One region of the Celeribacter indicus genome, then DNA from elsewhere that is predicted to be linked to it. Evidence: riboswitches for the same ligand, from Rfam matches in the RefSeq annotation. Region 1 holds a riboswitch; each other region holds the start of a gene.
The links. A riboswitch is a leader RNA that binds a small molecule or an ion and turns the genes downstream of it on or off. The one in region 1 is predicted to bind cobalamin.

Region 1 (7,222 bases):
AGGTCGATCCCCATTGCCGCCGCCGCATCCTCGCCCAGCGTCAGCGCATCGAGCCCGCGCCCGAGCGAGGCGAGGATCAGCCAGCCCGCAAGGGTGAAGGGCAGGGCAAGCCAGACATGGGTCATCGAACGGTCCGCGAGCGATCCCATCATCCAGAAGACGATCTCGCTGGCCGCGAAGGGATTGGGCGAGAGGTTGAGCACGAGCGAGGTCAGCGCGCCCGCCAGCGCGGAAATCGCGATGCCCGCGAGGATGAGCGTGAGCGAAGAGCCGCGCGGTCCGGCAAGGGCGAGGATCAGCCCGACGCCCGCCAGCGCGCCCGCGAGCGCGCCGAAGGGCAGGGCGAGCGCGACCGCGGCGGCAAGTCCCGTCTGGATCGTCAGGACCGCGCCGAGCGCCGCCGTGCCGGAGATGCCGATGAGGCCCGGATCGGCCAGCGGATTGCGCAGGTAGCCCTGCATCGCCGCGCCAGAGAGGCCGAGGCTCGCTCCGACCATCAGCGCGAGCAGGACACGGGGCAGGCGGATCTCGCGCATCACGATGGTGAGCGCCGTCCCGTCGTCGCGGACGAGCGCACGCAGGCTCTCCGCCGGACCGATCCCCGCCGGGCCGATGGTGAGCGCGATGACGGCCAGCAGGGCGGCAAGCGCGATGAGTGTCAGTGCCGGAAGCCTCATTGCGCCGCTCCGTTCAGCACGGCGCGGCGCGTGTCTCCGAGCGCTGCGATGGCCTCGAGCACGGCGGGCGTGCCGCAGAGCCAGTCGCGGTCGGACATCGTCGCGGAGGCCGCGCCGCCGCGCAAGGTCGTGAGGGCGGGATGGATCAGAAGCTCCTCCGCCCGCGAGGCGCCGGGGTGCGGTCCGCTGGTGATCAGCGCGTCGGGATCGGCGATCACCATGGCCTCGAGCGGGACGAAGCCGCCGCCCGCGACGCCGATCTCGGCGGCGACATTGCCGAAGCCGGCGGCCTCGAGGATATCGCCCGCGAGCGTGGAGCTGCCGGTGGTGTAGCCGTTGGGATAATAGAGCGCGGCACGCGGACGGGGGGCGCCGGAGGCGGCGATCTCCGCCTCGGCCTCCGCCCTCAGCGCCGCAAGCCGCGCGTTGAACTCGTCGATCACGGCCTGCGCCTCCGCCTCGCGATGCAGGGCGGCGCCCATCTGCGCGATGCGGGCGGGCACGTCGGCAAGCGAGGTCGCGGGGGAGAAGCGCATCACCGGAATGCCGAGATCCTCGAGGATCTGCATGGTTTCGCGCGCGGTATAGCTGCCGGAGACGACGAGATCGGGCGCGAGCAGGTAGATCTCCTCGGCGCGGGCGTCGTTGCGCGGATAGGCGCGCGCGGCCTCCGCCATGGCGGAACTGTGCGGGTCGGCGGCGAGCCCGGAGACGGAGACGAGCTGTCCCGGCGCGGCGAGCAGCATGGCGAGCTGATCGGTGCACAGGTTCGTCGAGACGACGCGCAGCGGCGCGGCCCCCGCCGCGCAGAGCGGCAGGCAGAGGGCGGCGACCAGCGCCGCCGCCCGGATCATGCGCTCAGAAGGAGGCACGGACACCGACATAGGCCGAGCGGCCCGGTGTGTTGTAACCGTCCGCGGTCTCGTAGTCCTCGTCCCCGAGGTTCTCGAGGCGCAGGGTGAGATCGGTGGCCGCCGTCAGCGCATAGGTGAACCCGGCGTTGACCAGCGTGTAATCGCCCACCTTGTGATCGGCCGGCGCGTAGGAGGAGGGGATGACATCCGCGACGTGCTGCACCTCGACCGTCCCGGTGAGACGGTCCGACAGCAGCGTGTCGAGCCCGAGGACGAGATCGTGACGCGGCACGCGCTCGGCGCGCTGCCCCTCGGTTTTCGCGTCGGTATAGGTATAGTTCCCCCGGAGCGCGAGCGCGGGGCCGACCCCGTAGCGGCCCGACAGCTCGATGCCCCTGGACACCGTGGTGCCGTCGACCTGCGCGTAGCAGCCGGGGCCGCCGACGCAGGCGGTCGAGGCGGTGTCGAAGTCGATCCGGTCCTCGATCTCCGTGTAGAATGCCGTCGCCTTCGCGAAGCTGTCGGATCCGAAGCGGCGCTCCGCGCCCAGTTCGAAGCTCCTGCTCGTCTCCTCCTCGAGGCCGGGATCGCCGTAATCGCTGTAGCGTTCGAAGAGCGAGGGCGCGCGGAAGCCGGTTCCGGCGACGGCGCGGATCGTCCAGTCCGGCGCCGCGCGCCAGGCGGCGGCAAGCCGGCCGGAGACATGGGAGCCGAAATCGGAATGGTCGTCGTAGCGCAGCGCCACCGACAGATCGACCGTCGGGGCGGCAGCGTAGAGCCATTCGCCACTCACCGACCAGCTGCGGTCGTCCGCGTCCCATCCGTCGATCTCGAACTCCTCCTCGGTATAGTCGAGCCCGACGCTCAGCGACGAGATGTCCGACAGCTCCGCCGTGCCGAGATAGGCGAGGTTGCGGCGGCGGCCCGAGTAATCTTCGGTATATCCGCCGGGATAGCTGCGCTCGGTCTCGAACAGGCTGGCGCTGAATTCATGATGCATCGCGCCGCCCGTCACACGCGCGAAGGCACGCAGGCCGGTTTCGTCGCGGCTGGTCTCGCCCTCGGGATCGGTGTCGGAGAGATCGTAGTCGGTCTCGGAGGTGCGGTAGAGGCCGGAGAGGCCGAGGGTCAGCCCGTCGCTCACGTCCTGTTCGAGGCCGAAGGTGAGGAAGGTCTGTTCGAACCCGTCGTCCTCGTCATCGCTCGCGCGCGAGGAAAATCCGTCGGTGCTGAGATGGGACAGGGTGAAGGAAAGCTTTCCGCTGTCGCTTTCCATCACGGTGGAGATCCCGCCGGCATAGGTGCCGTAGCTTCCGGCCTCGAAGGCGGCGGTCGAGGTGTAGCCCGGCCGCACCGCCTCGTCGGTGCGGATGTCGATCAGCCCGGCGATCGCCTCGGAGCCGTAGAGGGCGGATTGCGAGCCCTTCAGCACCTCGACGGAGGAGATGCCGAAGGACAGCAGCCCGCCGAAGTCGTACTGGCTTTGCGTTTTCGAGGGATCGGCGACGTCGATGCCGTTGATGCGCACGCCGACATATTGCGCGCCGAGACCGCGGATATACAGGTTTGTGGAGGCGCCGGTGCCGCCGTTGCGGGTAAAGCTCACGCCGGGCAGGCTGCCGAGCCGTTCGGAGACCGGCCGGGCCGCGGCGGTGAGCGCGTCGGCGTCGAGCTTTTCGACGGTGGCGCCGGTCCTGCCGGCCTCGACCGGCGTCAGGCTGCCGGAGACGATGATCTCGTCGAGCTCCAGGACGTCCTGTGCGACGGCCGGCAGGGCGAGGGTGGCGCAGAGCGCGGTGGAAAGCAGGTGGCGGGTCGTCAAGATCTTCATCCTTGTCCCATCGGTGCGCCGCATGAAATGCGGCCTGCAAGTGTCAGACGGTGCTCGGAAAAAGGTCCTTCAGGATTCCGAGCACGGCGATGTGCCACCACGACGGAAGACCGTAGCCCCGGCACGCCCCGCGCCCGGACTGGGTGAACACTTCGGCAGGTCTCCTGACTTGCGGGTCGCTGCTTGGCCGGGCCTTCCCGCGGGCCGTGAGGCGCCACAGTGGCTTTGTCCGGCTTCGCTCTCCGCCTACAGTTGCGGGGGCAGTCGCGGAATGGGCCCTGTCGCAGGGCGGACCGCGTTCCCTTTTATCCGGTGGTATCTCCCGGACCGAAGCGCTCACCTCCTAGCGCAGAGATCACGCGCCTGTAAAGGGGCGTCGGGCGCGGCATGGTGCCCGCCCGGCCGCGAGACCGGCGCCTCCAATTTGCGCAGTTGTCTGGAAAACATGCGGCGCGGCGGCGCGTTTTCGCGGCGGGCCCGCGCATAAGGCGCGTCGCGGCGGATCTTGGCTTGGAGGCGGCGGGGCGACCATGCAAGATATCCCGTGGAGAGGGTGGGTCTCTCCGCGCCCGAGGGCGCTGTCTTGATCTGTTAACGAGTATCCGGGGACGAGAGGAAAATCCGTGAAACCAATGCGTGTGGGTGCCTATGTTCTGGGCGGGCTGGCGGGGGCTGCGGCGCTCGTCGGGATCGGGGTCTGGGGTGGCTATGAGCTGAACAACCAGATGCAGGACCGCTGGAGCTTTTTCGCGACGCGATATTACAAGCTCCAGGGGGTCTACAATTCAATGTTCAACGCGGATGCGCCGCCGGAGGTGGAGCGGCTGGTCACGAACCGGGCGGTGCTGAGCAAGCGGACGATGTACCTGCCGGCGAGCGCGCGCGATTTCGCGGGCGGCATCGCGCCCTTTCTCGACCGCTCGCTCCTGCTGACCGACCGGCTCGGCAAGACCTTCCATATCGACGGGGAGACCGTCACCGAGCTTTCCGTCGCGCCGCCCGACGCAAAACGCGCGGAGCTGCAACAGCAGCTCGGCGAGGGGCTCCTGGGCGAGATCGAGGTGGATTTCAACTGGATGCGGTACAACGACGTGCTCTTCGTTCCGCGCGACGGCGGAGGCGGATCGCTCCTGATGTCCTTCACCGACTGGCGGCCCGAGGGGCTCTGCTTCGGCTCGACCCTCGCGCGGCTCGTGGTGGACAGCGACCGGCCGGAAGACTGGCAGGCCGGGCCGGAGGACTGGGAGGTGGTCGCGCAGACCGAGCCCTGTATCAAGCCCTTCACCTCCGGCAAGGGGATCTACGGCCTCGAGGCGGGCGGACGCATGGCGCCCCTGCCCGACGGGCGGGTGGTCTGGACCTCCGGTGTCTATGAGCGCGACGACCGCCACGAAGGGCTCGATTTCTCCACGGCGCTCGCCCAGACGGACGAGGGCGATTACGGTAAGGTGATGCTGGTCGACCTCGACACCGGCGAAAAGGAGATCGTCGCGAAGGGCCTGCGCAACCCGCAGGGCGTCACGGTCGATGTCGCGGGCGAGATCTGGGTGACGGATCACGGGATGGAGGGCGGCGACGAGCTGAACCATGTCTTCGAGGGGGCGAATTTCGGTTTTCCCGCGGTGAGTTACGGGGTGAAATACAACCGCAAGCCGGCCGGAAACGGCGACAGGCACGCCAATCACGACGGCTATGACGAGCCGGCGATGTCCTGGGTGCCGTCGATCGCGCCCTCCTCGGTGATCGCGGTCAACGGCTTTCACTACGCCTGGGACGGCGATTTCATCGTCGGCGGTCTCAGCGGCGCGCTGCACCGCGTGCACCTGCGCGACGGGCGCGGGGTCTATGACGAGGCGATCCAGTTCGGCCAGAGGATCCGCGACCTCGCGACGCTCGACGAGGGGCGCACCATCGTGGTCTATACCGACGACCGGCGGATCATCACGCTCGCGGCCGATACCGGCCCGGACCCGATGGCCCGGTTCGAGGCGCTCCTGCGCGAGGACGCGCCCTCGCCGGAGATCTTCGCCTCCGCCGAGAGCACGATGAATGCCTGCCTGCAATGCCACAGCCTCCTCGAGGGCGTGGACGAGGGCGCGGGGCCGACGCTGCACGCGGTCTGCGGGCGCGGACCGGGGGCGACGCCCTTCGACGGCTATTCCGGCGCGCTCGACGGCGTGGCCGGGGTCTGGACGCAGCAGACGCTCGCGGCCTTCATGTCCGACCCGGTGGCGCTCGCGCCGAACACCAACATGGCGTGGAGCGGGATGGAGGATGCGGCGGCGGCGGACCTGATCTCCGGGGTGCTCTGCAAGATGTGAGCGCGCGCGTCCGTCCGCCCCTGCGGCCGGCATGAGAAACCGCGCCCCTCGCAGGGCGCGGTTTTTGCGCGGATCCGGTGCCGGAGGGCGGGAGGCGTCAGGCCGTCGCGTCGTTCGTGAGCACGAGGCCCAGGTTGCGCGCATTCGCGTTTCTCGCCACCTCGAGCGGTTCATGCAGCTCGCCGCCGGTGAGCGTGCCCGCGCGCACCACGAACAGCTCGATGTCCATCTCCTCGAGCGAGGTGAAGGCGTCGGTGAAATCCTGCGCCGGGGGCAGGTCGAGGATGACCGTATCGAACTGCCGCGAGAGCGTCTGGAGGATCTGGCGGAACCGCTCGGTGTCGAAGACCACGGAGGGGTCGGAGGCCATTTCCTCGCACGGCACGAAGCTCGCGCCGAACCGGGGCAGGCCGGTGATCGCCTGGCCGATCTCCGTATCGCCGTAGAGCGTGGAGGCGAGGTTGCCCGCCGGCCGGCGGTATTCGAGCAGGCCCGACAGGTTGGCGGTGCGGGTGTCGGCGTCGACCACGACGCAGGAGCGCCCCTTGCGGCTCTGCGCCCAGGCGAGGAGCATCGCCACATGCACCTTGTCGTCGCGCGCCGTGTCGGAGGCCACGAGAATGGTCCGCGCCGCCCCGCCCGCGCGCATGTCGGCATTGTTGGCCAGCCTCAGCGCGATCTGGGACAGCTTGCCCTCGGGATCGCGGTTCAGCTCGCGGGCCAGTTCGTGCAGCGTCATCTGTGCGCCGAGATCGCGCATCCGGCCGTAGACGCCGATGCCCGTCGCCCGCGCGAGGGCTTCGGGGGTGGACAGTTTCTTCGGCAGCATCTCGGTCAGGAGCACATAGGCGAAGGCGATGAAGAAGCCGCCGACGCCCGCCATGATGACGGAGAGCTTCTTGCGCGGGTAGACCGGCGCGGAGGGCGGGTTGGCGTAGGAGATGATGTCGGCGTCCGGCGTCTGGAGGTTCTGGATCTCGCTCACTTCCTTGAACCGGGCAAGGAATTCCTGGTAGACCACGCTGTTCGCCTCTGCGACGCGCTGGAGCTGGTTGAGCTGGATTTCCTCGCTCGACTGGTCGAGCATCTGGCGCGACAGTTCGTTGAGCTGGCTGTTGAGGGAGGAGACGACGACCCGCAGCACCTCGCGCTGGTTCTGAAGCCGGTCGAGTTCGCGGCGCACCTCGAGCTCGATCGAGGCTTCGATCACGTCGATGGAGCGGCGGATGGAGGCGACCTGCGCGGATTGCTCGCCGAAGGAGCCGACCGCGAAGGCCTCCCGCTGGATCAGTTCGGAAAGCTGCTGGCGGTAGTCGAGCATCGCCTCGGAGGAGGACATGTCCTGCGCGGCGAGCGGGCCTCCGGTCTCGATGGTCGATCCCATCTTGTCATACATCGCCTCGACCTGCGCGAGCTCCGCGCGCCGGTCGATGAGCCGGGTGGTGAGTTCGGTCATCTGCTGTTCGAGCCGGGTGCGGTTGTCGGCATCCGCCTCCATCCGCGCGCGGTAGTCGAAGACGTCGCGCTCCGAGCGCTCGA
Region 2 (7,222 bases), 2.1 Mb from region 1:
TGGAGCCCACGAGGCTGACCATCGTGGCGGTCATGAGCGTGGTCGCCCCGATCAGCACGACCTGCACCTGACGCACCGGAATACCCAGCGCGGCGGCCGAGGACGTGCCGAAGGAAAAGGCGTCCATTGCGCGGGCGAACCACAGACAGGCGAGGAACCCCAGCGCCACCGCCGGCGCGGCCAGCGTGACATCCGGCCAGCGCACGCCCGACAGGTTGCCCAGCAGCCAGAACATGATGCCGCGTGCCTGTTCCGCATTGGCGGATTTGGCGATGAAGAACGATGTCAGCGCGTTGAACAGTTGCGAACCTGCGATCCCCGCCAGCACCAGATGCGCCGAACCGCCCCCCGCCGCCCGCGCCAGCGCTGCGACCAGCAGGAAGGCCAGCGCAGCCCCGCCAAAGGCGCCGGCCGATATGCCGACAAGGCCGCCGCCGACGCCGAGGATCGTGACCGCCACCGCCCCGGTTCCGGCCCCGGCGGAAACGCCCAGAAGGTAGGGATCGGCCAGCGCGTTGCGCACCAGCGACTGCAACACCACGCCGGACAGCGCAAGCCCCGCGCCGCAGGCCGCGGCGACCAGCGTGCGCGGCAGGCGGTAGCTCCAGACGATGCCGGCGTCGATGGGATCGACCGCATGGCCCGCGCCCCACAGGTTGTTGGCAAAGACTGCCGCGATGGTGGCGACGGGCAGGGGGGTCTCGCCGATGATCACACCGGCGAGGATCGAAAGCGCAAGCGCGGCCGCCCCCGCCGCTGCCCAGAGCGCGACGGGCCGCAGCACTGCGGCGGGGGCGGCGGTATCCGTCATTGCAGGTCGAACTCCGCCAGCGCGTCGGAGAGTGTTTCCAGCGCGCCGATATTGCGGATCGACGGATCCATGCCATGCGCGTCCAGGATGACGATCCGGTCGTTCTTCACCGCCTCCATCTGGCTTGCGACGGGATCGGAGCGCAGGAATTCCAGCTTCCGCTCCACATCGTCGGCCTCGAACCGGCGGCGGTCCATGCGGGCGACGACGATCACGGTGGGATCGGCGCGGGCGATGGTCTCCCAGCTTACGGTGGGCCATTCCTCGTTACTGTCGACCACGTTCCTGAGCCCGAGCGCCTGCATCATGTAGGCCGGCGCGCCGCCCTGGCCGGCGACATAGGGGTCGATGTCCATCTCTGCCGAGGAAAACCAGAACACCGCCGATGCCTCCTTCAGGCCGAGGCCCTGCGCCTTCTCGATCGCCGCCGCCTCGCGCGCCTTCAGATCGGCGACCAGCGCCTCGCCGCGCCCGGCCACGTCGAAGATCTGCGCCAGGTCGCTGATGCCCTGATAGAGGCTGTCCATGGAATACAGCTCCAGCCGGGTGCCGTCCGAGCCCGCGGTGTTGTCCTTGCCGACGCAATCGGCAGGCAGCGTATAGGTCGGGATGCCGAGGTCGGCGAACTGCTCGCGCGTGGCGACGATCCCCTGCGCGCCCACATGCCATTCGTATTGCACCGCGACCAGACCGGGACGCTTGGCCACGACGCTTTCGAAGCTCGGATCGTTGTCGGCGAGCCGTGCGACCCCGGCGTTCAACTCGGCGAATTCGGGCAGCACCTCGGTAAACCAGACGGAGGTTCCGACCACCTTGTCGCCAAGGCCCAGCGAATAGAGGATCTCGGTCGCGGCTTGCCCGACCGTCACCACGCTTTCCGGTGCCGCGTCGAACGTCACCTCGACACCGCAATTGGCGAGCGTCAGCGGGTATTGAGTTTCGGCCTGCGCTGGCAGCGCAAGCCATGCGGCGCCCAGGGCCGCCGCGGTCAGGGGTCTGATGAACATGAATCGTCTCCGGTATGTGATGCGACCGGAGACAGGGAGGGAATGCCGACCCGCAGGCCGACGGCCATCGCCGGAATGGCGGCGGGTGGGTCCGTTCTGGCTGTGACGGCCGCGACGGGACGTCTTTGGGAAGACTTCATTCGACACCTCCCCGGACACCCCGTCCGGGCCGCGTTGCTGACAGTGTCGGCAGGTCTCCTGACTGGCGGGTCATTGCTGACAGCAGCCTTCCCATGGCCCATGGCCACAGTGGCATTATCGCTGCGCGCTCGCCGCCTACAGTTGCGGGGGCAGTTCCGGTTCGCCGGCGGGCCGGCGGCGGATTCCCTTTTGATTCCTTGCGGAAACCGACAACGGACAAGTAACCAACCGCCTTTTCCAAAGCAAGCGCGCAAAAAGTTATGGAGGGCAGAGTTAGACAATGGTGTTCAGAATGCCTGCCTTCGCATTCAGAGACGATAGGGGCGCAGGTCGCGGAACCAGCCGGTGTTCACCTACTCCAGCGCTGCCGCCTCATTGCGGAGGATCGGGGCAAAAGCCGATAAAGCGTTTCGGCTTTAACCCGAGACATATCCAGCAGCCTTGAAGTAGTTCCAGCACTCTGTTGGGTCGTAGAGCTCGCAGATTGCGCCGATGGCGTCGAAGACTTCGGTGAAGGTTCTGGCGCCGATCTTTCGAAGGTGAGCTTTCAGTTTGGAGAATGCTTGCTCGATGGGATTGAGATCCGGCGAGTAAGGCGGGAGGTACAGAAACCAGCAGCCGTGGTCGTGCAAGGCCTGAGCCGCCTCCTTGTTCCGATGGGTCGCCAGATTGTCCAGGATGACAACGGTGCCGGGGGCGATCTCCGGGACAAGCACTTCTCGGATGTAGACGGCAAAGGCGGGGCCATCCATGGCACCCTTGATGACCCATGGTGCGATCAAAGCATCCGAGGCCAGCCCGGCGATCAGCGTTTGGGTTCCCCAACTGCCAAACGGTGCATCCATGGTCAGGCGATGACCCCGCTTGGCCCGGCCACGCAGACGGGTCAGGTTGGTCTTCACTGCCGTTTCATCAATAAAGACAACGCGTTCGGGAAAGGCCGCAATGGCAGGCAGCCGATGCTTGAACCACTCAGTCCGCTGCTGTCTTACCTTGGCGCGACCGCGCTCGGTGGCGACCAGCGACTTTTTTTGTATGTGAAACCGAGCCGGGACAGCAGGTTGGCGATGGAAGAATGATGCACCCGCACGCCTGCCGCGGCCGCCAGCGCGTCGCGCAACTCAAAGAGCGTGATGTCGGGGTCTTGCGCGACCAGTTCCTTCAGGAAAGCCTGATGCGCTGCCAGCTTTCCCCGACCACGTGGCGGGCCTTGCGGTGCGGGCTCCGCATGGCCCTTGGTCCGAACCTGACGCGCCCACCGCGCGCCTGTCGCCGCAGACACTTTCAGGCGCAACGCCGCCGCCCGCCCGCTTAACCCTTCCTCAATATACTCCTGAAACCGCGCCCGAAGCGCATTCGGCAAAGGTGCTGACATGATCCATCCTCCCAAACAGGATGAATCACATCAGCCACCTCAAGGAAACCCCCGCCGATTCAAATTCAAGCCGAAACGCTTTAGGCCCTGACGGCAAGGGCCTCGACCAAGTCGTCCACACGATTGCCACTTCCGCTTTCCGGATCGCTCATCGCCTTACTCCGCCGTTGCCATACCAAGCCGCTGAAGAACTCGTCGCTCAACGAGGACCACCGCCAGGTAAAAGAGCACAGACAGCAGAACCGAGACGGCTGCCACGGCCCAGATCATGCCGTAGTCGAGAAATCCGCGGGACTGGTTCAGAAGATTGCCCAGGCCTTTCCCGGTGGCCAGCCATTCTGCAATCATCACGCCCAACAGCGCGCGTGGCACGGTCAGGCGCGTCGCAGCGAACAGATATGGCAGCGAGGTGGGGAGCGTCACCATGCGCATCTCTTTCCAGCGTCCCGCCCCGTAGGCGCGGGGCAGATCCTGTGCGCTGCGTGGTACCAGCGCCAGTCCCTGGGCCAGCGTCACGAAAGCAGGAAAGAACGTCACCGAGATCGTCGCCCAAAGTGTCAGCGACGTGCCGCGCCCGAGGATCAGCACCAGAAGCGGCGTCAGAGCCACCAGCGGCATGGTCTGCGTGACCAGTGCCACCGGCATGAAGGCCTCGATGGCGCGGGGAAACAGCCGTGACGAGATCGCCAACAGGAAGGCAAACCCGAGCCCGGCGGCCATGCCCGCAAACGTGATCGGCAAGGTTTCGGCCAGTGCGGCCAGCAAGCGGGTCTGTGCGCTTTCGGCCGTTGGGGCCAGAAACAGGTAGTCGACCACGCCCCAGGGTGTTTTCGAGATCAGGTCCGGGACACCTGTTGCTTTGATGAAAGCCCACCAGACGAGGAAGGGGAGCGCGATGGTGCCCAGCGTCAGGACAATCCGCTTGGCGGGGCGCCCAGCGGCTTTGGACTCCTGGGGCATGGCGGTGTTCAGCGTCACCGCACGCGTGGCACCGATGGTCCGGGTGGCGAGAAGCGCGAAAACACCATAGGAAAGACCTGCGATCAGCGTGGCCACCAGGCCGATGCCCCAGAGCCGGTCAGGCTCGCCGCGTCCGAGCGAGCCCAGCAGATAGGCACCCAGCCCCCAGCGTCCGCCGCCGCCAAACTCGGCCAGGATCGCGCCTAGAACAGCATTGGGCGCGGCCACGCGAAGCCCCGCTAGGATCGAAGGCAATGCGCCCCGGAACTGCACCCGGCGCAGGATGTCCCATCGGGTGCCGCCATAGGCGCGGATCACGTCTGTCGCGCGGCTGTCGGCCTGGCTCAGCCCGATCACGGTGGCTGTCATCGTGACGAAATAGACCCCGAGCGCGGCGAGAGCGATGCGCGGTGCCATTCCGGAAAGCGTCAGAACGAGGATCGGTGCGATGGCGATGGGAGGGAGCGCGAAGGCTGCGATATTCACACCCCGAAACAGCCGCAGCGCCGTGGGCGAGAGCGCAAAGATGACTCCCGCGCCGATCCCCAACGCGTTGCCGATCAGGAAACCGATTGTGGAGGCATAGAGTGTCGCCCAGATGTGGCGGGGATAGTCGCCCCAATCGATCCAGAGCCGGATCAGGATTTCGGAGATGCCGGGCAGCGCGCCGCCCGCGACAAGGTCCAACCGTCCGACAATTTCCCAGACTGCGAACAGGATCGCCGCATTGCGCAGTCCGCGCCAAGGTCCTGTTGTCTCAGCCGCCATGCAGCACCTCGGCGACGTGGTCGCAGACGCGGTGGAAATCCGGGTTTGAGAACAGTTCGGGCGCGCGGGGTCGATTAAAGGCCACGTCGATCACATCGACGATCCGCCCTGGGCTCGCATGCATGACCACAACGCGGTCGGCTAGAAAGACGGCTTCGTCGATGCCATGTGTAACGAGAAGTGCGGTTGAACCGGTCTCAGTCCAGATCCGCTGCAATTCGAGGTTCATCTGGCGGCGCAGGATCTGGTCCAGAGCGCCAAAGGGTTCGTCCATGAACAGGATCTGCGGATGTGTCACCAGCGCCCGCGCGATGGCGACCCGCTGCCGCATGCCGCCGGATAACTCGCCGGGCAGCGCATTCTCGAACCCCTTGAGCCCGACGAGTTCTATCATGTTCTGGATATGGCCTGCGGCTTTGGCAATTGGACGCCCCAGAACCTCTAACGGGACTTCGATGTTGCGCCGGACGCTGCGCCAGGGCAGCAGCGCTGCGTCCTGGAAGGCAATACCGGTCTCGCCCGCCTTTGCTGCCGCCATCGGCACCTTGCCCGCGATCCGCACGTCTCCAGCATCGGGAGTCTCTAACCCAAGCGCGATACGCATGACCGTGGACTTGCCGCAGCCCGATGGGCCGATGATCGCGGTGAACGATCCCTTGGGGCAGGACAGGGTGATGTCGCGCAGCGCTTCAACCACCTTACCCCGCCCCGTGAAGGTCTTGCAGACACCAGAAAGGGAGATCCCGTCCGGGGCCTTCATCAGATCTCCTCGATAAGCGTGGTGTCGAACATGTCACGACTGCCGTTGATGCCGACCTCAGCCAGCGCGCGCAGGTTCGCCTCAATACCTTCTTCGGTCATCGCCATAAAGCCCGCCGGGCTTTCCATAAGCGGCTGCTGGGCATTGTTGAAGAAAATCTCGTTTTCGATGGTTCGGCCGGTACCCGCAAACCACGAATCGGCCCATTTCGGCGGCCAGAGATTCGGGTCTTTGAAGTTTTCGACCCAGCCCTTGCGCGAGGCACGCAGCCAAGACACCAGCTCGGCCCGTTTGCTGGCCAGCGTTTCCTCGGTCACGACGACCGTATCGTTGTAGATCGTGAAGCCGAAATCGTAGAGCAGGAAGGACGTCGCCTCGACGCCGTGCTGGCTGATCGTGTACGGGACGTTTGTGGTGAAATCGAGACTAGCGTCGATCTCGCCCTGGATCAGCGGCGTGGGGTCATAGGCGTAAGGAACGATGTTGACCTCGGACGGATCGATCCCGTTCAGCGCCAGCATGGCGTTCACGGAAATCACATTGACCGGCGGCACGGCCAGTGTCTTGCCGATCAGCTCCTGGGGTTCGTTGATGGGGTTGGATACGAGTGAAACGATCCCGATCGGGTTTTTCTGGTACTGCGCACCGATTATCTTCAAGGGCGCGCCCTGATCGGCAATCGCCTTTATCGTGGTGTCGGGCGTGGTCAGGGCAAGGTCCGCGCGGCCAGCGATGATCGTGCTTTCTGGGATCACGTCGGGGCCGCCGGACAGATAGGTCAGGTCCAGCCCTTCCTCTGCGTAGTAACCTTCGTCGATGCCGAGGAAATACCCCGCAAATTCCGCGTCATTGATCCATGCAGCCTGCATGGTGAGGGGTGTGGCGGCGCGTGCGCGCAGGGGAACGGCAGCAGCGGCAGCAGATGCTGCTGCCGTCCCCAGGAAGTGACGGCGGTTCAGTCGGAGGGTCATTGTGAGGGCTCCTCTGGTTGGGATGGATCAGGCGAGGCCTTGCAGACGCTGAAGCTCCTGCAAGGGCGGTGTGTCGGAAATCTGTTTGGGCTCGAGCAGGGGCCATTTCACGCCACAGGGCCGCTTGGCCCGGCGTTTGACGACATGGACGCGCGTGGGGGTAAATATGGTGTCCACCAGAATGTCGGTTTCCGACGGTTGCAACTGATCCTCGACCAGCTGCACGTCATGCACCACTGCATGAACGGGCGTGTCCTCGTCCACGAGGCCGAGGTCGGTGAACATGCCCCATTCCAGGTCAAAGAAGCCATGCCCCTTGCCAAAGCGGACTCCGTTGAGCGACACCGCCGAAGCGCCCGTCACGAGGTAGTCGAACCGGCCTTTCCGCGCGATTTCCTCGAGCGTGATCGGCACAGCGAAATGCTCCAT
Region 3 (7,222 bases), 2.0 Mb from region 1:
GCGCGCGCCTTGGCCTGGAGATGCGGGTTCTCCTCCGACCAGCGGAAGGCCTCGTCCACCTCCCGCGTCGAGCAGAGCGTCGAGAAGATCGAGGAATAGGAGCGCGCGTGCACCGCCTCCATGAAGGCGATGTTGGTCAGCACCGCCTCCTCATGCGGCGTCACCGCATCCGGCATGAGCGAGGGCGCCCCCACCGTGTTCTGGATCGTGTCGAGCAGCGTCAGCCCGGTGAAGACCCGGATGGTCAGCCGCTGCTCCTCCTCGCTCAGCGTCGCCCAGCTCGGGATGTCGTTCGACAGCGGCACCTTCTCGGGCAGCCAGAAATTCACCGTCAGCCGGTTCCAGACCTCGAGATCCTTCTCGTCCTGGAGCCGGTTCCAGTTGATCGCGCGCGGCACGCGAATGTCGGTCATGTCTTTCATCGGAACCTCACAATGTGCAGGAGACGCAGCCCTGCACCTCGGTCCCCTCCAGGGCCGTCTGGCGCAGGCGCACGTAATAGATGGTCTTGATGCCCTTCTTCCAGGCATAGATCTGGGCACGGTTGATGTCGCGCGTCGTCGCCTCCGCCGGGAAGAACAGCGTGAGCGACAGGCCCTGATCGACATGTTCCGTCGCCGCCGCATAGGTGTCGATCAGCGCCTCGGGCCCGATCTCGTAGGCGTCGCGATAATAGTCGAGATTGTCGTTGTTCATGAAGGCGGCCGGGTAATAGACCCGCCCGATCTTGCCCTCTTTGCGGATCTCGATCTTCGAGACGATGGGATGGATCGAGGAGGTCGAATTGTTGATGTAGCTGATCGAGCCGGTCGGCGGCACCGCCTGGAGGTTGCGGTTGTAGAGCCCGTCCTGCATCACCGCCTCCCGGAGCGCGGCCCAGTGCCCCCGCGTCGGCAGGTCGATGCCCTCGAACAGCGCCTTCACCGCGGCGCTCTCGGGAAGCCAGTCGCGTTCCACATATTTGTCGAAGAAGCTGCCGTCGGCATAGGCGCTGTCCCCGAACCCCCGGAAGGTCGTTTCCTTCTCCCGCGCCAGCGCGTTCGAGGCGCGGAGCGCGTGATAGGCGACGGCGGCGAAATAGACGGAGGTGAACTCGATCCCCTCCGGACTGCCGTAATGGATGTGCTCGCGCGCCAGGAACCCGTGCAGGTTCATCTGGCCGAGGCCTATGGCATGGCTTTCGTCATTGCCGCGGCGGACCGAGGGCACGGCGTCGATCGCCGACATCTCCGACACGGCGGTGAGCGCCCGCACGGCGGTCTCGACCGTCTGCCCGAGCTGCTTGCCATCCATCGCCTTCGCGATGTTGAGCGAGCCGAGGTTGCAGGAAATATCCGTCCCGAGGCGGGCATAGGACAGGTCCTCGTTGAAGTCCGAGGCCTCGTTGACCTGGAGGATCTCCGAACAGAGGTTCGACATGTTGATCCGTCCCGCGATCGGGTTCGCGCGGTTCACCGTGTCCTCGAACAGGATATAGGGATAGCCGCTCTCGAACTGGATCTCCGCGAGCGTCTGGAAGAAGGCGCGGGCGTTGATCTTCTTCTTGCGGATGCGCTTGTCGTCCACCATCTCCTCGTATTTTTCCGTGACGGAGAGTTCCGAGAAGGGCACGCCATAGACCTTTTCGACATCGTGCGGCGAAAAGAGATACATATCGGCGTTTTTCTTGGCCAATTCGAACGTCACATCGGGAATGACCACGCCAAGGCTCAGCGTCTTGATACGGATCTTCTCGTCCGCGTTCTCGCGTTTCGTGTCGAGGAAGCGCAGGATGTCGGGGTGATGCGCGTTGAGGTAGACCGCCCCCGCCCCCTGCCGCGCGCCAAGCTGGTTGGCATAGGAAAAGCTGTCCTCGAGGAGCTTCATCACCGGGATCACGCCGGAGGACTGGTTCTCGATCCCCTTGATCGGCGCGCCGTGCTCGCGGATGTTGGTCAGCAGGAGCGCCACCCCGCCGCCGCGCTTGCTGAGTTGCAGCGCGGAGTTGATGCCCCGCCCGATGCTCTCCATGTTGTCCTCGAGCCGCAGAAGGAAGCACGAGATCAGCTCCCCGCGGCTCTTCTTCCCGGCGTTCAGGAAGGTCGGCGTCGCCGGCTGGAACCGGCCCGACAGGATCTCCTCCATGAAGGCCATCGCGAGCGCCTCGTCGCCGCGCGCAAGCGCAAGGGCCACCATCACCACGCGGTCCTCATAGCGTTCGAGATAGCGCTGCCCGTCGCGGGTCTTCAGCGTGTAGGAGGTGTAATACTTGAACGCGCCGAGGAAGGTCGGGAAGCGGAACTTCTTCGCATAGGCCGCCTCCCAGATCCTGCGCATGAAATTCCTGGAATACTGGTCCAGGACCTCCGCCTCGTAATAGCCTTCCTCCACGAGATAGCCGAGCTTCTCGTCGAGCGAGTGAAAGAACACCGTGTTCTGGTTCACATGCTGCAAGAAATACTGACGCGCGGCCATGCGATCCGCCTCGAAGCGGATCCGGCCCTCCCCGTCGTAGAGATTGAGCATCGCGTTCAGCGCGTGGTAATCGAGGCCGTTCAGGTCGGTGTCGAGCATGGCGCGGATCCCATTTTTTCGAGCCCGGCGCGGACGCGGGCGATATCGCTGTCAAATCCCGCCAGCTCGAACTTGTAGAGCAGCGGAACATCGCATTTGCGGGCGATCACATCGCCCGCCATGGCATAAAGCCTGCCGAAATTCCGGTTTCCGGCCCCGATCACGCCCCGCATCAGGGCGCGGGTGTCGGGGTCGTTGAGCAGCCGGATCACCTGTTTCGGGACCGCCCCGCGCCCGGTCCCGTCGGCATAGGTCGGACAGATCAGGACGAAGGGGCGGGCGATGCCGGGCATCGCCTCCTTCGGGGAGATCGGCACGCGCCGGACCGTCAGCCCGAGCCGCGCGACGAAACGCAAGGTGTTCCCCGATGCGGAGGAATAATAGACGATCTCCGGCAGGCCCTGCGGCGGCACCGGGACGGCAGCATCCGGGGGCATGGGATCACAGGAGCCGCGCGATCATGTCCGGGCGGAAGCCCGACCAGTGGTCCTCTCCCGCGACGACGACCGGCGCCTGGCGATAGCCGAGCCCGGTCACGCGGCTCATCGCGTCGCTGTCCTGGGTCAGGTCGATGACATCGTAGGACAGCCCCTTCGCATCGAGCGCGCGGGTCGTGGCGGTGCATTGCACACAGGCGGGTTTGGAATAGACGGTGATGCTCATGTCGGTCCTCTCGCTTCTCTCAGACGTCGAGGCCGCGAGCGACGGACCGCAGGCGCCCCGCCGAACACACGCCCCCGAACCCTCCGTTCGTGGTCATTGTCATATGCCCGGCAGGTCTCCTGACTCGCGGTTCACCGCTTGGCCGGCCTTCCCGGACGTGCGTCCAGTGGCGTGATCGGCCTCGCTCACCGCTTACAGTTGCGGGGGCAGCGCCGGACTCTCACCGGCTTCCCTCTTAGCCGGCGACTCGTGCCGACGGAACCGAAGCAACATCATATTGATGGTTTCGACGAGGGCTTGTCAATATCTGGTTTTCCCACGCGCCCTCGCCCCGCGCCGGAAGACGGGGCGAACGGTGTGGTAACGGGATCTTTACCCGCGCCGGATAGGGTGGAGAGACCGGTGCCGCAACCTCCGCAACTCGCGGCGCCGGTCCTCCCTCCGGCTGAAAGGCAGATCCATGATGATGACGTTCCGACCCCTCGCCCGCACCCTCGCCGTGACGATCACCGGGATCTTTCGGGGCGCCGCCGGATGCACGATCCGGGCGGAGCCCCGGATGGCCCGGCCGCTCCCGCGGCTGGGCAGTCCCGCAACCGGACGCAGCCGGCGGCATGGCCCGGCCGTCCCCCTGGCCTCCTCTCCGCCGGTCTCAGCCGGGCAGCACGGTGTCCACCGCCACCTTCATCGCATCCACGATCCGGTCCGCTTCGCCGCGGGTGAGGCAGAAGGGCGGCGCGAAGCCGATGATGTCGCCCTGCGGCAGGGCCCGCCCGATGACCCCCTCCGCCAGAAGCGCCGCGGCGAGCGAGGCCCCGACCTGATCCCCCGCGTCGAAGAAGCTGCGGCTGTCCCGGTCCCGCACGAAATCCAGCGCACAGAGCATGCCCTCGCCCCGGATCTCCCCGACATTCGGATGATCGCCCAGCGCGTCCTTCATCGCCGCCGTCAGATAGGCGCCGGTGCTTGCGGCATTCTCGACGAGGGCCAACTCGTCCAGAAGCCGGAGGTTGGCCACGCCGGCCGCGGCCCCCACCGGATGCGCGGAATAGGTCCAGCCATGGCCGATGGGCCCGTTCTCGTCCGTTCCCCGTTCGAGCACCTTCCACATCCTCTCCGACACGATCGTGCCGGAAAGCGGCGCATAGGCGGAGGTCAGCCCCTTGGCGATGGTGATGAGATCCGGTTTCAGCCCGTACCGCCCGGAACCGAACATCGTCCCGAGCCGGCCGAAACCGGTCACGACCTCGTCGGCGACCAGAAGGATGTCGTGCCGGTCGAGCACCTCCTGAATCGCCTCCCAGTAACCGGCCGGCGGCGGCACGATGCCGCCCGTGCCCAGGACCGGCTCGCCGATGAAGGCCGCGATCGTGTCCGCCCCTTCCCGCGCGATCAACTCCTCGAGCTTCGCGACGCAATCGGCGACGAAGGCCGCTTCGGACATGGCGAGGTCGTCGCGGCGGAAATAACAGGGCGCTTCCGTGTGCAGCACGCGGTCCAGGGGCAGGTCGAACTTCCGGTGGAACAGCTCGAGCCCGGTCAGCGATCCGGTCATCAGGCCGGAGCCGTGATAGCCGCGGCGGCGGGAGATGATCTTCTTCTTCTCCGGCCGGCCGAGGATGTTGTTGTAATACCAGATCAGCTTGATGTTGGTTTCGTTCGCATCGGAGCCGGACAGGCCGAAATACACCTTCGACATATGCTCGGGGGCGCGGTCCAGGACCATTTTCGCGAGCGTGATCGACGCTTCCGTGCCATGGCCGACATAGGCGTGGTAATAGGCCAGCTCGCGCGCCTGTTCCGCGATGGCCTCCGCGATCTCCTGCCGGCCGTAGCCCACGTTCACACAGTAGAGCCCCGCGAACCCGTCGAGGAATTCGCGCCCGTCGCGATCCACGATCGTGGCGCCCCGCGCCGTCCTGACGATCCGGCCCGGCGCCTCGCCGCGGGCATGCCGGGCGAGATGGGTGGAGGGATGGAAGAAATTCTCGCGATCCCATGTGTCGAGCTGGTCGTTGGTCAGCATGCCTTTCCCCTTTCCTTGCGCCGGACCACGGCGCCGCGCGGCGGCGCGGTCCGGCCGTCGCCTGCCAGTCTGACGCCGCCGCGCGGAAAGGGAGACCAAAAGGACCGCGGGAACAGTCCGTCCGGCCTGCGTGGACGGTCAGGACTAGTCCATTCGGTCCAGAAACAGCTCGAGCGGCGGCGTCCCGCCGCCCTTGACCTGTTTCGTGACGACATAGGTGAAATAGCGCGCGATGCCGATCCGGGCGTCCAGGAGCGTGTCGATCAGGTGCTGATAGGCCTCGATGTCGCGGGTGACGATCTGCAAGAGGTAGTCGTAGCGGCCGCCCAGCGCCCAGCAGGTCACGATCTCCTCATGGGCCTGGAGGCTCGCCTCGAAGGTGCGGAACGAGGCCTGGGTGTGGTCGGCCAGCTCCGCGGCGACGAACACGGTCACGGAGGGGCCGAGCTTCCTGAGGTTGATCTGCGCGCGGTAGCCTTCGATCAGCCCGGCGCGCTCCAGTTTCCTGAGCCGTTCCCAGGCCGGCGTGGGAGAGAGCCCGATCCTGTCGGCAAGCGCGGTTTTCGAGAGCCGTCCCTCGCGGGCCAGCACGCGCAGAATGGCGAGATCGCGGGCGTCGAGCTTCATGGCGACCTCCTATGCGACATGTCCCGGCCCCCCTTCCGCCGGCCCGGCCGCCAGACGGCGCGCGACATGGGCGGCGATGACCGTGTCCTGCACGCCCGTCCCGGTCAGGTCGCAGATCGTGATCTGGCGCGGATCGGTCCGCCCGGTCACGGCGCCGGCAACGATCTGGCCGAGCTCCGGCGGAAGCGCCAGCATCAGCCCCGCGGCCCGCGCGGCGCGCAGCTCTCCGAGCGTTTCGCACTGGCTCACCCGGTCGCAGACATAGAGCTGCGCCGCCGCGAGCGCCTCTGGCGCGATCTCGGTCTTTTCGGCCTGATCGGCCCCCATCGCGGTGATGTGCAGCCCGTCATGAAGCATCTCCGCGGTGATCAGCGGGGCGGTCGAGGGGGTGGCGGTCACGACAAGCTGGCTTCGCGCGACGAGCTGCACCACATCCGTCGCGACATCCACTCCGATGCCCAGCGACCCGCTGAGATCGGCGGCGCATTTCACCGCCTTTTCCCTGTCCCGCCCCCAGACCAGGCCGTGGCGGAACGGCCGTTCGAGAAAGGCGGCCCGCATCTGGAGCCGCGCCTGCACGCCGGTGCCGATGACACCCGCCGTCTCCACCGTCGCCGGCGCGAGGTGCCGTGCGGCGACGGCCCCGGCGGCCGCGGTGCGCAGGTCGGTGAGATACCCGTTGTCGAGGAAGACCGCCTGCGTCATCCCCGTCCGAGCCGAGAGCAGGACCATCAGCCCCGTGAGGCTCGGCAGGCCCTGCGCCGGATTGTCGAAGAATCCCGGCGACACCTTGATCGCGAATCCGTCCAGGCCGGGCACATAGGCCGTCTTCACGTCCACCTCGCCCCGATGCGCCGCGATGGCCATCGACACCACCGGCGGCATCACCACCCCGCCCGCGGCCAGCGCGCGAAAGCCGTCCTCGATCGCGTCCACCAGCGCGGCATCGAGGGTCACGGCCTCGCGCAACTGCGCCTCGGTCAGCACGGGAACCTCAGCCATGGCGCACACCTTTCACCGTCACCGCGCCCAGAACCACATCCCCGCCGGAGATCACACGGGTGAACTGCGCCATGTCGGGGTTGCGCCCGGTGAGGACGGTTGCCATCGCCGGCGAGGGGGCGAGTTTTCCGGCCATGAGCGCGGCGAGGCCGACGACGGCGGCGCCTTCGGCCACCAGGCGGTCCTCGTGGTAGAGCGCCTGCATCGCGCGGTAGATCTCGTCTTCGCTGACGCAGACCACCGCATCCAGAAGGTCGCGGCACAGCGCGAACGTATGCCGGTTCTCCCGCCCGATCCCGCCGCCGAGGCTGTCGGCGAGGCTCGCCACCTCCTCGACCGCGACCGGATGGC

Region 2: linked by a shared signal. The riboswitch ahead of P73_RS05265 (ABC transporter substrate-binding protein) and the one ahead of P73_RS15540 (TonB-dependent receptor plug domain-containing protein) in region 1 are both predicted to bind cobalamin.
Region 3: linked by a shared signal. The riboswitch ahead of nrdH (glutaredoxin-like protein NrdH) and the one ahead of P73_RS15540 (TonB-dependent receptor plug domain-containing protein) in region 1 are both predicted to bind cobalamin.

What each region holds. Positions count from the first base shown of each region.
Region 1 covers NZ_CP004393.1:3,134,082-3,141,303, reverse strand. The annotation lists gene P73_RS15550 (FecCD family ABC transporter permease) at 1-677, opposite strand, end outside; gene P73_RS15545 (ABC transporter substrate-binding protein) at 674-1,531, opposite strand; gene P73_RS15540 (TonB-dependent receptor plug domain-containing protein) at 1,536-3,362, opposite strand; cobalamin riboswitch at 3,500-3,709, opposite strand; gene P73_RS24510 (PQQ-dependent sugar dehydrogenase) at 3,995-5,683, shown strand; gene P73_RS15530 (GumC family protein) at 5,781-7,222, opposite strand, start outside.
Region 2 covers NZ_CP004393.1:1,027,559-1,034,780, forward strand. The annotation lists gene P73_RS05260 (FecCD family ABC transporter permease) at 1-811, opposite strand, end outside; gene P73_RS05265 (ABC transporter substrate-binding protein) at 808-1,818, opposite strand; cobalamin riboswitch at 1,990-2,185, opposite strand; one part of gene P73_RS24805 (IS630 family transposase) at 2,376-2,990, opposite strand; one part of gene P73_RS24805 (IS630 family transposase) at 2,993-3,334, opposite strand; gene P73_RS05280 (ABC transporter permease) at 3,491-5,062, opposite strand; gene P73_RS05285 (ABC transporter ATP-binding protein) at 5,052-5,822, opposite strand; gene P73_RS05290 (ABC transporter substrate-binding protein) at 5,822-6,793, opposite strand; gene P73_RS05295 (5-formyltetrahydrofolate cyclo-ligase) at 6,821-7,222, opposite strand, start outside.
Region 3 covers NZ_CP004393.1:1,146,999-1,154,220, reverse strand. The annotation lists gene nrdF (class 1b ribonucleoside-diphosphate reductase subunit beta) at 1-422, opposite strand, end outside; gene nrdE (class 1b ribonucleoside-diphosphate reductase subunit alpha) at 430-2,553, opposite strand; gene nrdI (class Ib ribonucleoside-diphosphate reductase assembly flavoprotein NrdI) at 2,535-2,990, opposite strand; gene nrdH (glutaredoxin-like protein NrdH) at 2,995-3,216, opposite strand; cobalamin riboswitch at 3,309-3,497, opposite strand; gene P73_RS05870 (aspartate aminotransferase family protein) at 3,869-5,242, opposite strand; gene P73_RS05865 (Lrp/AsnC family transcriptional regulator) at 5,387-5,869, opposite strand; gene P73_RS05860 (cyclodeaminase) at 5,879-6,871, opposite strand; gene eutB (hydroxyectoine utilization dehydratase EutB) at 6,864-7,222, opposite strand, start outside.